Regions from separate parts of the Moritella yayanosii genome, predicted to be linked through region 1. Evidence: predicted binding sites of a transcription regulator. Region 1 holds the regulator's gene; each other region holds the start of a gene.
The links. Region 1 encodes sigma-54, which starts transcription at its own class of promoters, with help from an activator protein. Its sites were predicted from a motif close to GTTGGCACGNNNNTNGNNT; they were not measured.

Region 2: glnA (glutamate--ammonia ligase) is a predicted target of sigma-54. The motif match lies at 1,752-1,770, and genes of this name have one in related genera.
Region 3: MORIYA_RS18085 (NarK family nitrate/nitrite MFS transporter) is a predicted target of sigma-54. The motif match lies at 1,201-1,219, and genes of this name have one in related genera.
Region 4: flgA (flagellar basal body P-ring formation chaperone FlgA) is a predicted target of sigma-54. The motif match lies at 1,584-1,602, and genes of this name have one in related genera.

Annotation. Positions count from the first base shown of each region.
Region 1 is NZ_LS483250.1:3,313,076-3,316,295, reverse strand. It holds gene lptB (LPS export ABC transporter ATP-binding protein) at 1-301, shown strand, start outside; gene MORIYA_RS15385 (RNA polymerase factor sigma-54) at 350-1,864, shown strand; gene hpf (ribosome hibernation promoting factor) at 1,896-2,183, shown strand; gene rapZ (RNase adapter RapZ) at 2,384-3,220, shown strand, end outside.
Region 2 is NZ_LS483250.1:3,151,836-3,155,055, forward strand. It holds gene MORIYA_RS14610 (DUF4124 domain-containing protein) at 1-144, opposite strand, end outside; gene glnA (glutamate--ammonia ligase) at 266-1,675, opposite strand; gene typA (translational GTPase TypA) at 2,196-3,220, shown strand, end outside.
Region 3 is NZ_LS483250.1:3,885,017-3,888,236, forward strand. It holds gene MORIYA_RS18080 (PstS family phosphate ABC transporter substrate-binding protein) at 5-982, shown strand; gene MORIYA_RS18085 (NarK family nitrate/nitrite MFS transporter) at 1,278-2,738, shown strand; gene MORIYA_RS18090 (glycine cleavage system protein R) at 2,860-3,220, opposite strand, start outside.
Region 4 is NZ_LS483250.1:4,103,701-4,106,920, forward strand. It holds gene MORIYA_RS19145 (flagella synthesis protein FlgN) at 1-359, opposite strand, end outside; gene flgM (flagellar biosynthesis anti-sigma factor FlgM) at 380-694, opposite strand; gene flgA (flagellar basal body P-ring formation chaperone FlgA) at 770-1,471, opposite strand; gene MORIYA_RS19160 (chemotaxis protein CheV) at 1,637-2,572, shown strand; gene MORIYA_RS19165 (CheR family methyltransferase) at 2,625-3,220, shown strand, end outside.

The DNA.
Region 1 (3,220 bases):
ACGCCGCCGAGTTGAAATAGCCCGCGCACTGGCAGCTGATCCTAAATTCATTTTATTAGATGAACCCTTTGCGGGTGTTGATCCTATCTCGGTTGGCGATATTAAAAAAATCATTCAACATCTGCGCGACCGTGGTTTAGGGGTATTAATTACCGACCATAACGTACGTGAAACACTGGATGTATGTGAATACTCTTATATTGTCAGTCATGGGCACTTAATTGCGTCTGGCACTTCAGAAGAGATTTTATCCAACGCAAAAGTGAAAGAAGTATACCTTGGAGATCAATTCCGACTATAGTTTGATATTGATACATAGCCGCATTAAGGAAGAGAGAGTAGTCGTTAGATGAAGCCATCATTACAACTTCGTATGAGTCAAACTCTGGCAATGACGCCACAGTTACAACAAGCTATTCGATTATTACAATTATCGACCTTGGAGTTACAGTTAGAGATCCAAGAAGCGTTAGACAGTAATCCGCTACTGGAACAAGAAGATCCCAACACCACGCCGTCAAATGATGCAGAAAGTAGTGACGCACACAACGCGGATAACGCGGATAATAATGACGCGATTACCGATAGCAGCCAAATCGAAGTCAGTGATGCCCTCGCCAGTGATTCCATCCCTGATGAACTGCCTACTGACAGTAATTGGGATGACGTCTATACCCCACAAATACAAAATCACAGCGGCGGCAGTGCCGGTATTGATGGACTTGATCAGGTTTACCAAGGTGCAACCAGCGAAGGTTTATACGAACATCTTATGTGGCAAATGGAATTAACCCCATTTACTGATATCGATCGCGCCATTGCCGTCGCTATTATTGACGGCATCGATGATCATGGTTATCTCAATCAAAGCTGCGAAGAGATCCTGCACAGCGTGGTTCTCGGCCACCAAGAACACGATGATAATAACGAAGATCAACTGGAATTAGATGAAGTCGAAGCGGTATTAAAACGTATTCAACATTTTGATCCTATCGGTGTAGCAGCCCGCTCACTACAAGAATGTTTATTGATCCAACTTCGACATTTGCCTAAAAATACCCCTTGGTTATCAGAATGCCAACAAATAATTCAATCCCATATGGATTTATTGGGCAATCGCGACTACCGTCAATTAAGTCGTAAAACAAAATTAAAAGAACCACAACTTAAAGAGATCATGCAATTAATTCAGAGCTTGGAACCAAGACCAGGTAATGTGATTGATCAGTCGGAAGGGCAGTATGTTATTCCCGATGTATTAGTCAAGAAAAAAAATAACCAGTGGATAGTCGACTTAAATCCTGACATTGTGCCAAGATTAAGAGTGAACACTGAATATTCTCATCTGTCGACTGGTAAGCGTAATAGTAGCGATGGGCAGTTTATTCGCGCTCATGTGCAAGAAGCAAAATGGTTTATTAAAAGCCTAGAAAGCCGTAATGAGACATTATTAAAAGTAACAAAGAGTATTGTTCAACGCCAAGTAGATTTCTTTGAATATGGCGATGAAGCCATGAAACCTATGGTACTGAATGATATTGCAGAAGAAGTCGAAATGCACGAGTCGACAATTTCGCGGGTAACAACGCAGAAATTTATGCATACACCACGTGGTATTTTTGAACTTAAGTTCTTCTTTTCAAGTCACGTCAGTACGGACAATGGCGGTGAATGTTCATCCACCGCGATTCGGGCATTAATTAAAAAGTTGGTGGCGGCAGAAAATGCCATGAAACCACTAAGTGATAGCAAGATTGCTGATTTACTTGCTGCTCAAGGTATCAAGGTGGCTCGACGTACGATCGCAAAATACCGAGAAGCACTGAGCATACCACCATCTAATCAGCGCAAGAGTCTTTTATAGCACTCACCCTACCTTCATAAGGGAGACATATATGCAAATTAATTTAACCGGTAGACATGTAGACATTACAGATTCACTGAAAGATTACATTGATAGCAAGTTTTCCAAATTAGAGCGGCATTTTGAGCACATTAACAATATTCATGTGATCTTAAATGTCGAAAAATTACTGCAAATCGCAGAAGCAAAAATACATCTAAATGGGGGTGAAATCTTTGCCGTACATGAACATAACGACATGTATGCTGCAATTGATGGCTTACTGGATAAGCTCGACCGCCAAGTGATTAAGCATAAAGAAAAATTAATTCGCCATTAATTTTAGTCCACAACAAATAACCTAAAGGAAAAACCCTTTTCCTTTAGGTATTCATGTTCCTGACATAATTAAAACATATCATATCCAAATCAATTGCGGGATAATGAGCACATATTTTATATCGAGGACAGAGTAAAAATTAGCCAGCTAACTTTTACTCTGTCCTCGATATATTCGCTGCGCAGATGTGAGGACAAAAAATGAAGTTAATAATAGTCAGCGGCCAGTCCGGATCCGGTAAATCAATTGCATTACGGGTACTTGAAGATTTAGGCTACTATTGCGTAGACAACCTGCCAGTGACATTACTCCCACAACTACTGCAAACCTTAAATTCCAAAACTGAACAAGTAGCAGTCAGTATTGATGTACGTAATTTACCGAAAGAAAAACAAGAATTAAACGATATTATAGCGGAGCTAAAAGCCAGTACTGAACTAACCAGTTTATTTCTGGATACTAACCAATCTGTCCTTATTAAACGCTACAGTGAAACACGTCGCCTGCATCCATTAACAAAAGACGACTTGTCACTCTCGCAAGCAATTGAAATGGAACAACAGCGCTTACGTCCTTTAGCCTTACTTGCAGATCTGAAAATAGATACCTCTGAGCTTAATATTCATGAACTCAGTGAACAAATCAAAGAACGTATTTTAGGCAAGAAAAAAAACCAACTGGTCTTAGTCTTCCAATCATTTGGTTTTAAACATGGCTTACCAATGGATGCAGACTATGTATTCGACGTACGCTTTTTACCAAATCCACATTGGATCCCAGAATTAAAACCTTACACAGGGCTTGATGAACCGGTCATTAACTACCTCAGTCAACAACCGGAAGTGATCAGCTTTGCGCTGCAAATTGAAAATCTATTAACGACCTGGTTACCGCTGCTGGAAAAAAATAATCGCAGCTATGTTACTGTTGCTATTGGTTGTACTGGCGGCCAACATCGTTCGGTATTCATTGCAGAGAAATTAGCGAAATACTTTAAACAGCAAGATTACGTGGTACAGACTCGTCACCAAACGTTA
Region 2 (3,220 bases), 160 kb from region 1:
TTTCACATCAATTTCTGTGGCAGATTCAGGTTTACTTTCGTTATCAGAAAAATGGGTGATACCTTGTTCATCAGTCCATTGATAAATAGCGGCGACACTGGCATGGCTTGTGAGTATTAATATTAATAACATAACGTGTTGCATAGCGACATCCTGTCTGTTTTTATTGATTTATATGGTTATTCTCACCTAGTTACATGAAATTAACAAATAAAAAACCCGCTAAATAGCGGGTTTTTTTAGATTAATTTGTATGAATAACAAATTATACGCTGTAGTACATTTCAAACTCAATTGGGTGAGTTGTCATGTTCAGTCTTTCAACTTCTTGTGCTTTTATTGCAATGTAAGCATCGATAGTATCGTCAGCCATTACATCACCAGCCGTTAAGAAATCACGGTCAGTATCGAGTGCGGATAGTGCTTCTTGTAGTGAAGAGGCAACTTGTGGAATTTCAGCTGCTTCTTCTGCTGGCAGGTCGTATAAATCTTTATCCATGGCATCACCAGGGTGAATGCGGTTTTTAATACCGTCAATACCCGCCATTAACATTGCAGAGAATGCTAAATATGGATTTGCTGCTGGATCTGGGAAACGTACTTCAATACGGGTCGCTTTCGGTGATGGTACGATTGGGATACGGATTGATGCAGAACGGTTTCGCGCTGAATAAGCTAGCATTACGGGTGCTTCAAAACCAGGAACTAAACGTTTGTACGAGTTAGTTGTTGGGTTAGCAAATGCGTTAATTGCTTTTGCGTGTTTGATGATACCACCAATGTAATAAAGTGCAATTTCAGATAGGCCGCCATACAGATCACCAGCAAAAATATTTTCGCCATTTTTCTGTAGTGATTGGTGACAATGCATACCTGAACCGTTATCGCCTACCAGTGGCTTAGGCATAAATGTTGCTGTTTTGCCGTAAGCGTGAGCCACATTATGGATAACATATTTGGTAATTTGAACTTCGTCCGCTTTTTCAACGATTGAGTTGTATAGTGCTGCGATCTCGTTTTGACCTGCAGTTGCAACTTCATGGTGATGAGCTTCAATTGTTAAGCCCATTTCTTCCATTATTAGGCACATTGCGCTACGGATGTCTTGTGCAGAGTCAACCGGTGATACAGGGAAGTAACCACCTTTAACGCTTGGACGGTGACCCATGTTGCCGCCTTCGTACTCTTTATCAGAGTTCCAGCTTGCTTCTTCAGCGTCAATTTTGTACATGCTACCGGACATGTCAGTTTTGTATTTAACATCATCAAATAGGAAAAACTCTGGTTCCGGACCGAAGAATACATCATCAGCGATACCGGTTGAGCGTAAATATGCAAGTGCTCGTTTTGCTACTGAACGAGGGTCACGGCTATAACCTTGCATTGTTGCAGGCTCTAGTACGTCACAACGTATGTTCAGAGTGGTTACTTCTGTGAATGGGTCAAGTACGGCTGTTGCTGGATCGGGCATTAAAATCATGTCTGATTCGTCGATGCTTTTCCAACCTTCAATTGATGAACCATCAAACATTTTGCCATCTTCAAAGAAGCCGGCATTAATCTGATGATGTGGTAGAGAAACGTGCTGCTCTTTACCTTTCGTATCTGTAAAACGTAAATCTACAAATTTAACGTCTTGTTCTTTAATTAGAGCTAATACGCTTTCTGCTGACATAATAAATAACCTCCGGTGTCATCAATATGATGGCTTCATTTAAAGTGGTTGACTGTAAACAATCATGATCTAAATAATGCCATATACGTGCCAACTATTTAAGTTGTTGATTTAAAAGTTTTAATGTACATGTTGTTGGTTGGTGTAGTCCGCCGCTGCACGAATGCTGTGCGTTTACCGCACCTTTTTGGTGCAATGGTAATTACCGCCATTAAACTCATACATTCGGTATTACTGATATCGATATTATGGTTTATTTTCAGTGATTACCAGTAAAATCGTCTTCAAATGCTATTGATAAAATACCGGCGATATTAAGCCTCATCAATGACCACCTGAATAAAGTCTAAATTCATTTTGTCTGTGTACAATGAACTAATTTTTTGCTTATCGTACGATTTTTCAATAAAATAAATTGCAATCATTTTACTCTGAGCCAAAATTTTGCTAGGTAGATCACAGCGAGGCGGTTACAATACCGCCTAATTTTTACCCATATAAAATATACAGAGGCATCACAGTGCTAGATAAACTACGCAACATTGCGATTATCGCTCACGTTGACCATGGTAAAACCACTTTAGTTGACAAGTTATTAGAACAATCAGGTACTTTAAAAACACGTGGTGGTAATGTAGAACGTGTAATGGATTCTAACGATCTTGAGAAAGAACGTGGTATTACAATTCTTGCTAAAAATACAGCAATTCAGTGGAATGAGTACCGCATCAACATCGTAGATACTCCAGGGCATGCCGACTTCGGTGGTGAAGTTGAGCGTATCATGTCTATGGTAGACAGTGTATGTTTGATCGTTGACGCAGTTGATGGCCCTATGCCACAAACACGTTTCGTAACACAAAAAGCATTTGCACACGGTCTTAAGCCAATTGTTGTTATTAACAAAATGGATAAGCCTGGTGCTCGCCCTGATTGGGTTATGGATCAAATCTTTGATTTATTCGACAACTTAGGCGCAACTGATGAACAGTTAGACTTTAAAGTTGTTTACGCTTCTGCACTAAATGGCTGGGCTAATTCTGAGTCAGGAGAACCAACTGAAAACATGGAACCTTTGTTCCAAGCTATTGTTGACCATGTTGCTCCACCTGAAGGCGATCGTGACGGTGATTTCCAAATGCAAATCTCGCAACTTGATCACAACGCATATGTTGGTGTGATCGGTGTTGGCCGTATAACGCGTGGTACTGTTAAAGTAAATCAACAAGTTACTGTTGTTGGTTCTGACGGTAAACAGCGTAAAGGTAAAGTTGGCCAAGTATTAGGTTACTTAGGTCTTGAACGTCATGATGTTGAACTCGCAGAAGCGGGCGATATCATTGCAATAACTGGCTTAGGCGATCTTAAAATTTCTGACACTATCTGTGCACAGAACAATGTTGACGCGCTACCACCATTATCAGTTGATGAACCAACTGTAACAATGACGTTCCAAGTAAACAACTCACCATTCTGTGGTAGAGAAGGTAAATTTGTTACATCACGTAACATTCTTGACCGTTTGAATAAAGAGTTAGTACACAA
Region 3 (3,220 bases), 570 kb from region 1:
AAAAATGAATATTAAACAAATTGTTGTAGCATTAGGGATATCAATGACAGCAATCGCTTCACAAAGCGCATTGGCAGCAGGTCTAGACCCTAAATTACCAGAATATAAAAAAGTAAGCGGAATCTCAGGTAATCTATCTACAGTTGGTTCAGACACACTCGCCAACATGATGACGTTGTGGGCTGAAGAATTCAAATATACTTACCCGAGTGTTAATGTTCAAATTCAAGCTGCTGGCTCTTCGACTGCGCCTCCGGCTCTTACTGAAGGTACGTCACAATTCGGTCCAATGAGCCGTAAAATGAAGTCTAAAGAAATAGAAGCGTTTGAAAAACGTTATGGTTATAAGCCAACCGCCATCCGTGTTGCTATCGATGCACTGGCGGTATTCGTCCATAAAGATAACCCGATTAAAGGTTTAACCATTGCTGATGTCGATGCAATCTTCTCAAGTACACTAAAATGTGGTGAAGCTAAGCGTATTGAACGTTGGGGTGAACTTGGGTTACAAGGTTCTTGGGCTGAGCGTGATATCCAATTGTTTGGTCGTAATTCCGTATCGGGTACTTACGGTTACTTTAAGAAGAAAGCGCTGTGTAAAGGCGATTTTAAAAATAACGTCAATGAACAACCGGGTTCAGCATCTGTTGTCCAGTCGGTATCATCATCGCTAAATGCAATTGGTTACTCAGGTATCGGTTACAAAACATCGGGTGTACGTGCAGTAGCGCTGGCGAAAAAAGGCACGAACTACATAGCAGCATCACTCGATAACGCGGCATCAGGTAAATATCCACTGTCTCGTTACCTATACGTTTATGTTAACAAGAACCCAAATAAGTCATTATCACCAATGCAAACAGAGTTCTTAAAATTCATGTTATCGAAACAAGGTCAGAAAATCGTAGTGAAAGATGGTTACGTTCCACTACCGAACTCAGTAACATCAAAAGACCTTAAGAAAGCGGGTATTACACTGTAATATTGGTTACTTAGGTTAAATGATGCAAAGCCCGCTACGTAGCGGGCTTTTTGCTGCCTGTTTATTGCTATGTCTGAGTTTGGAGATCTTGCTCACAAAATGATACATTGCTCACATTTTGTCACCATCTTGGTGCAAATTTTTCTATGTCGGTCTATACACTTTCAAGGTGAAGTTGTAAGTTGTTGATAATTAGTGTTTTTATTTTGTTTTATTAAGTTGGCCTTAGTATTGCTTTGTTCTAGATAAGATAAAATTTTTTAAACTTTGTTTTTATATCTTAGAGGGAATTTTTATGGGACAAGAAAAATTTAATATATTGTCTTTTTCAGGGAAGATGAAAACCTTACATCTATCGTGGATGGCATTTTTTATTACGTTTGTGGTCTGGTTTAATGCCGCACCGTTAATGTTGGCGATTAAAGACAGCATGGGACTTACCACGGAAGAAGTGAAAACATTACTGATTCTAAACGTTGCTTTAACCATCCCTGCTCGGGTGATTATTGGTATGTTGACCGATAAATACGGACCTCGGCTTGTTTATTCTACGTTATTAGCAGTCTGTTCAATTCCATGCTTTATGTTTGCGTTGGCGACTACATTTGAACAATTGGCAATAGCGCGTTTCATGATGGGCTTGATTGGTGCTGGCTTTGTGGTTGGTATCCGTATTGTCAGTGAATGGTTTCCTGCTAATGAACTCGGTACTGCAGAAGGTATCTATGGTGGCTGGGGTAACTTTGGTTCTGCTGCCGCGGCATTCACATTACCCACAGTGGCATTATTGTTTGGTGGTGAAGATGGCTGGCGTTATGCGATCGCCATTACCGGTTTAATGAGCCTGCTATTTAGTGTGGTGTACTATTTTAATGTCACTGACACACCCAAAGGTGCGACTTATTTCCGTCCTAAAAAAGGCGGCGCAATGGAAGTTACCAGTAAAGGCGATTTCTATTTACTGCTGTCCATGAAGTTACCTATGTATCTCACATTGGGTCTATTAGCGTGGAAATTATTACAGGTTAGTATGTTTACCGAGACAACCACTAATGCGATTTATATTGGCTTAGCGGTGTTGTATGTACTCGATTGCTGGAAAACCTACCAGGTAAATTGCGATATTTTTGTTAACGATGTCCCTGAAATGGAACGTTATAAATTTAAACAAGTCGCGGTACTGAACGTATTATATTTTTCTACATTTGGTTCAGAATTAGCGGTTATTTCTATGCTGCCGTTATTCTTTGCGGAAACATTCGGATTAGGGATGGCGGAAGCGGGTATGGTTGCTGCGTCTTACGCTTTTATGAACCTTATGTCACGTCCAGGTGGCGGTTGGATCAGTGATCGCTTTGGTCGTAAGAAAACCTTATTGATTTTAACCGCTGGTTTAGCCGTTGGTTATTATGCAATGTCACAGATTACGGCTACTTGGTCATTGCCATTAGCGATCGCCACCGCCATGGCATGTTCATTCTTCGTGCAAGCCGGTGAAGGTGCGGTATTTGCTGCAGTACCTATGATTAAACGTCGCCTAACGGGGCAGATCGCAGGTATGACAGGTGCTTATGGTAATGTCGGTGCGGTATTCTATTTAACGCTGTATTCAATCGTATCAACGCAAATGTTCTTTTACGCCATTGCGATCACTGCGGTCATTGGTTTTATGGCCTTATTCTTAATGGAAGAGCCAAAGGGTCATATTGCGGAAGTAGATGAAGACGGTAAGGTGACGTTAATTAATGTGTCATAAATAGCGTTAATAACAGTTAAGCGTTATTGAAGTGCGGCGTCATTATCATGGTTTGGTAATGGCGCCGTATTGTTTGTGGCTTGTTATTCGCGACGATTTATTCGACATTATTGGTCAGTCATTAGAAGCCGGTCATTTCAGCTTCTAGTGTCGCTGAGATGTTTGTTAATGCAACATGGAATTTATCATGGTCGAGGTTGTCCGGTAGTGCTAATTTTAGTTTGGCATAAAATTGATTATTATCCGATTGCCATAAGTCTTTACAGTGTGTTGTTATCGCTTTTAATTCAATGCCGTGCTGTGTGAGCACTTGAGATACTTCGTGAATAATGCCTGGGCGATCACGGTCTTGAATAATGAGACAAGGAGACTGTTGCCAAATACTTTGATTTTTACCTTCAGCGAAATTAATAGTCAGGCCTGGGATCAGGCTTAATGCTTCGCATAAATCACGGTAATATTCATCTTCGACTGAGATTTGT
Region 4 (3,220 bases), 790 kb from region 1:
TTGTTACGTGAGCGACTACGGATAATGATATCGGTTAGTCGTTTGGTATTACGCAGATTGAGCTCAATGAGTTTACCATTCACGTCATTCAATTCTTGGCATTGAGAGAGTTCGGTTTCAATTTGTTGTTTTTGAGCAAGATAGGTAGTCAGTAATGCTGCAGCATCCGCATGCTGACTGATTTTTACATCGAGCTCGGCAATTTGGGTTATCTGCTGCTGTTTTTTTTGACTGAGCTTTTCTAAAGCTGTGACATCTCGTGACTCTAGCGCTGATCTTTCAGCGGTTAATAGAGTCAGTAACTGTTCTATATAAGAAACTTGTAAACCAAGTAATTCAGGTAATGTTGTTATTGTCATCTGTATTTACAATGTACTGGTTATGCGAGTAAAGATTCGAAGCTAGACATGTTCTTTGCTAATTTATTCGCATCTATTTGATAGCTACCATCGGCAATGGCTTTTTTCAAACTTTCAACTTTCGACTCGTTAACGGGTGTACCTTGAGCTAAATCATGTTCCATAGCGGTCAAACTTTTGGCTTGTGATGTAATGTTAACCGAGTCACCTTGTGCTATTCGTTGCGGTGAAGCTTGAACAGAATTACCCGCGCGAACGTTGGCTTTCTGCTGCGCACTTCGCGCTTGGTCCAGCTGGAGACTACGATTATTTAAATTGGTTAAATTTATGGCCATTTTTCTGTACCTATTGAATAGTAAACAGGTGTACTAAAATATTATCGACGCATGACAATAAAACTTTAGCATAATTTAATAGTTTATTTGGACGATACCTGCTGCTTGGACAACACCTGAAACAATTCGTTTCGATTTACTGTTACGTACCTTGATCTTTTCACCCAGAATGCCGTTAGCCAAAGCTATACCATCAGTTTTTACGGTTAGATTTCCAACTGAACTGGTAATTGTAACGTTTTCGCCTTTACACACAAGACAAATATCGCGTGTTGAGATCATTTGAGCATTCGACAGTTGCCTTTTTAAGCGCGCGTTATTAACAAAAGCTAAATCTGAAATATAACCAGAGCGTAATAATACCCGGTTCATATATTCAATTTTAGTATTGTGTTGAGTTAATAGGCTACCTTTTGATAAAGGTCGGTTACTAACCACGACCGGTACTAGTCGAATAATCTTTATCTGCACATGAAGTTGCCAATTATCAGTGCTATCACAACGTATCTTCACAGTCGCTGAACGTTGTAAGCTTTTATTGCCGACTAACTCTGCTGATATATTACCTTTACACTGACTAACTGTTATTCTGCGGTCAATTTTGGTTACTTCTATGCTCACTCTTTCATTTTCAGAGGTAAATAGTTGCGCTTTGATAAAAGATTCCGCAAACTTCTCAAGCGCTTGATGTTTATCTGTTGTTGCGTGAGCAAGTGGACTATAACTAACTACACTGAAACAATAGAACAGCAGTAACGATAAAATATATTTAAGCATTTTGGTTTCTAAGCCGATATAAGATTAAAGACTACGTATAAAACGATTTAAGAGCCAATATTTTGACTGCTTAACGCGTAGGCTATCAATTAAAATGAATAATACAGTGGTAAAGCAATATTTAAGCCACCTTGATAATAAGCTACATTTACCTGGGGATGGATAATGGCAGGATTACTCGATACGGTCAATCAACGCACACAGTTGGTAGGACAAAACCGTCTAGAATTACTTATGTTTCGTTTAAACGGGCGTCAGCGTTTTGGTATCAATGTATTTAAGGTAAAAGAAGTACTGCAATGTCCACACCTCACAATTTTACCTAAGCTGAATAGCGTTGTTCGCGGTGTTGCCCATATTCGTGGTAAGACTATTTCCGTGATTGACTTAAGCTTGGCGACGGGCGGTCGTCCTATTGAGGATTTAAGCAAAGCGTTTATTATTATTTCTGAATATAATCGTTCAATACAGGGGTTTTTAGTCGGTGGCGTTGAACGTATTATTAATATTAACTGGGAAGCCATTTTACCGCCGCCAAAAGGTACAGGTAAATTTAGTTATTTAACGGCCGTTACAGAGGTCGATAACGAGTTAGTAGAAATACTTGATGTGGAAAAAATCCTGCATGAAGTGGCACCGGTAAAAACGGATGTCAGTGCTGAAATTTTAGCATCAGCCACGGAAATCGATAAGAAAGCTATAGAAAAAGTGATCCTGGTTGTGGATGATTCAAGTGTGGCGCGTAACCAGATCAAAAAAGCCGTTTCTGATCTTGGTTTTAAGATAGTATTAGCCAAAGATGGTCGTGATGGTTTAAATCAGTTACGGAAAATGGCATTAGACGCACCTATCTCCGATCTGGTTGCTTTAATGATTTCGGATATCGAAATGCCGGTAATGGATGGTTATACCTTGACTGCGGAAGTCCGAAATGATCCGAAATTAAGTGATTTGTACGTTATCTTGCATACCTCATTAAGTGGTGTATTTAATCAGGCGATGGTGGAAAAAGTAGGAGCGAACGACTTTATTGCCAAATTTAATCCGGATGAGCTAGCGGGTGCGGTATTAAAGGCATTAAAAGCAGCTGACCCTAGCTAAGTGTTCTGTAATATTGAATACATATATTTTAAAATAGAAAGTGAGTAAAATAGTGCAAACATTGTCAAATGAAGTTTATACCCGTTTTAGTGAATTTCTTGAGATTCAGTGCGGTATTGTATTAGGGCAAAATAAACAATATTTAGTTAAAAGTCGTTTATTGCCACTATTGGCAAAACATAAGATGACAAATTTAACTGAGCTAGTACAAAAATCGATGACCATGTTAGCGCGGGATTTACGTAATGATGTTGTTGATGCGATGACCACCAATGAAACGTTATGGTTTCGTGACGTGTATCCGTTTGAATATTTACAAGCTAAGCTCTTACCTGAGTTTATCAATAAAGGTCAGCCAGTAAAAATATGGTCAGCGGCATCGTCGTCTGGCCAAGAACCGTTTTCAATTGCGATGTCAGCGATTGAAACGCAGGAAAAGCTCAAGCGTTTAGTGAAGCCTAATGTACAAATTGTCGGTACGGATATTTCACCAACCATGATTAAGTACTGTAAAGAAGGTATTTATGACCGTTTGGCACTTGGCCGGGGTTTATCTCCTGAACGTAAACGTCAGTTCTTTACGATATTACCTGATGATAAAATGCAGGTGAATCGAGACGTCCAGCAATTAACATCGTTTCGTGAAAT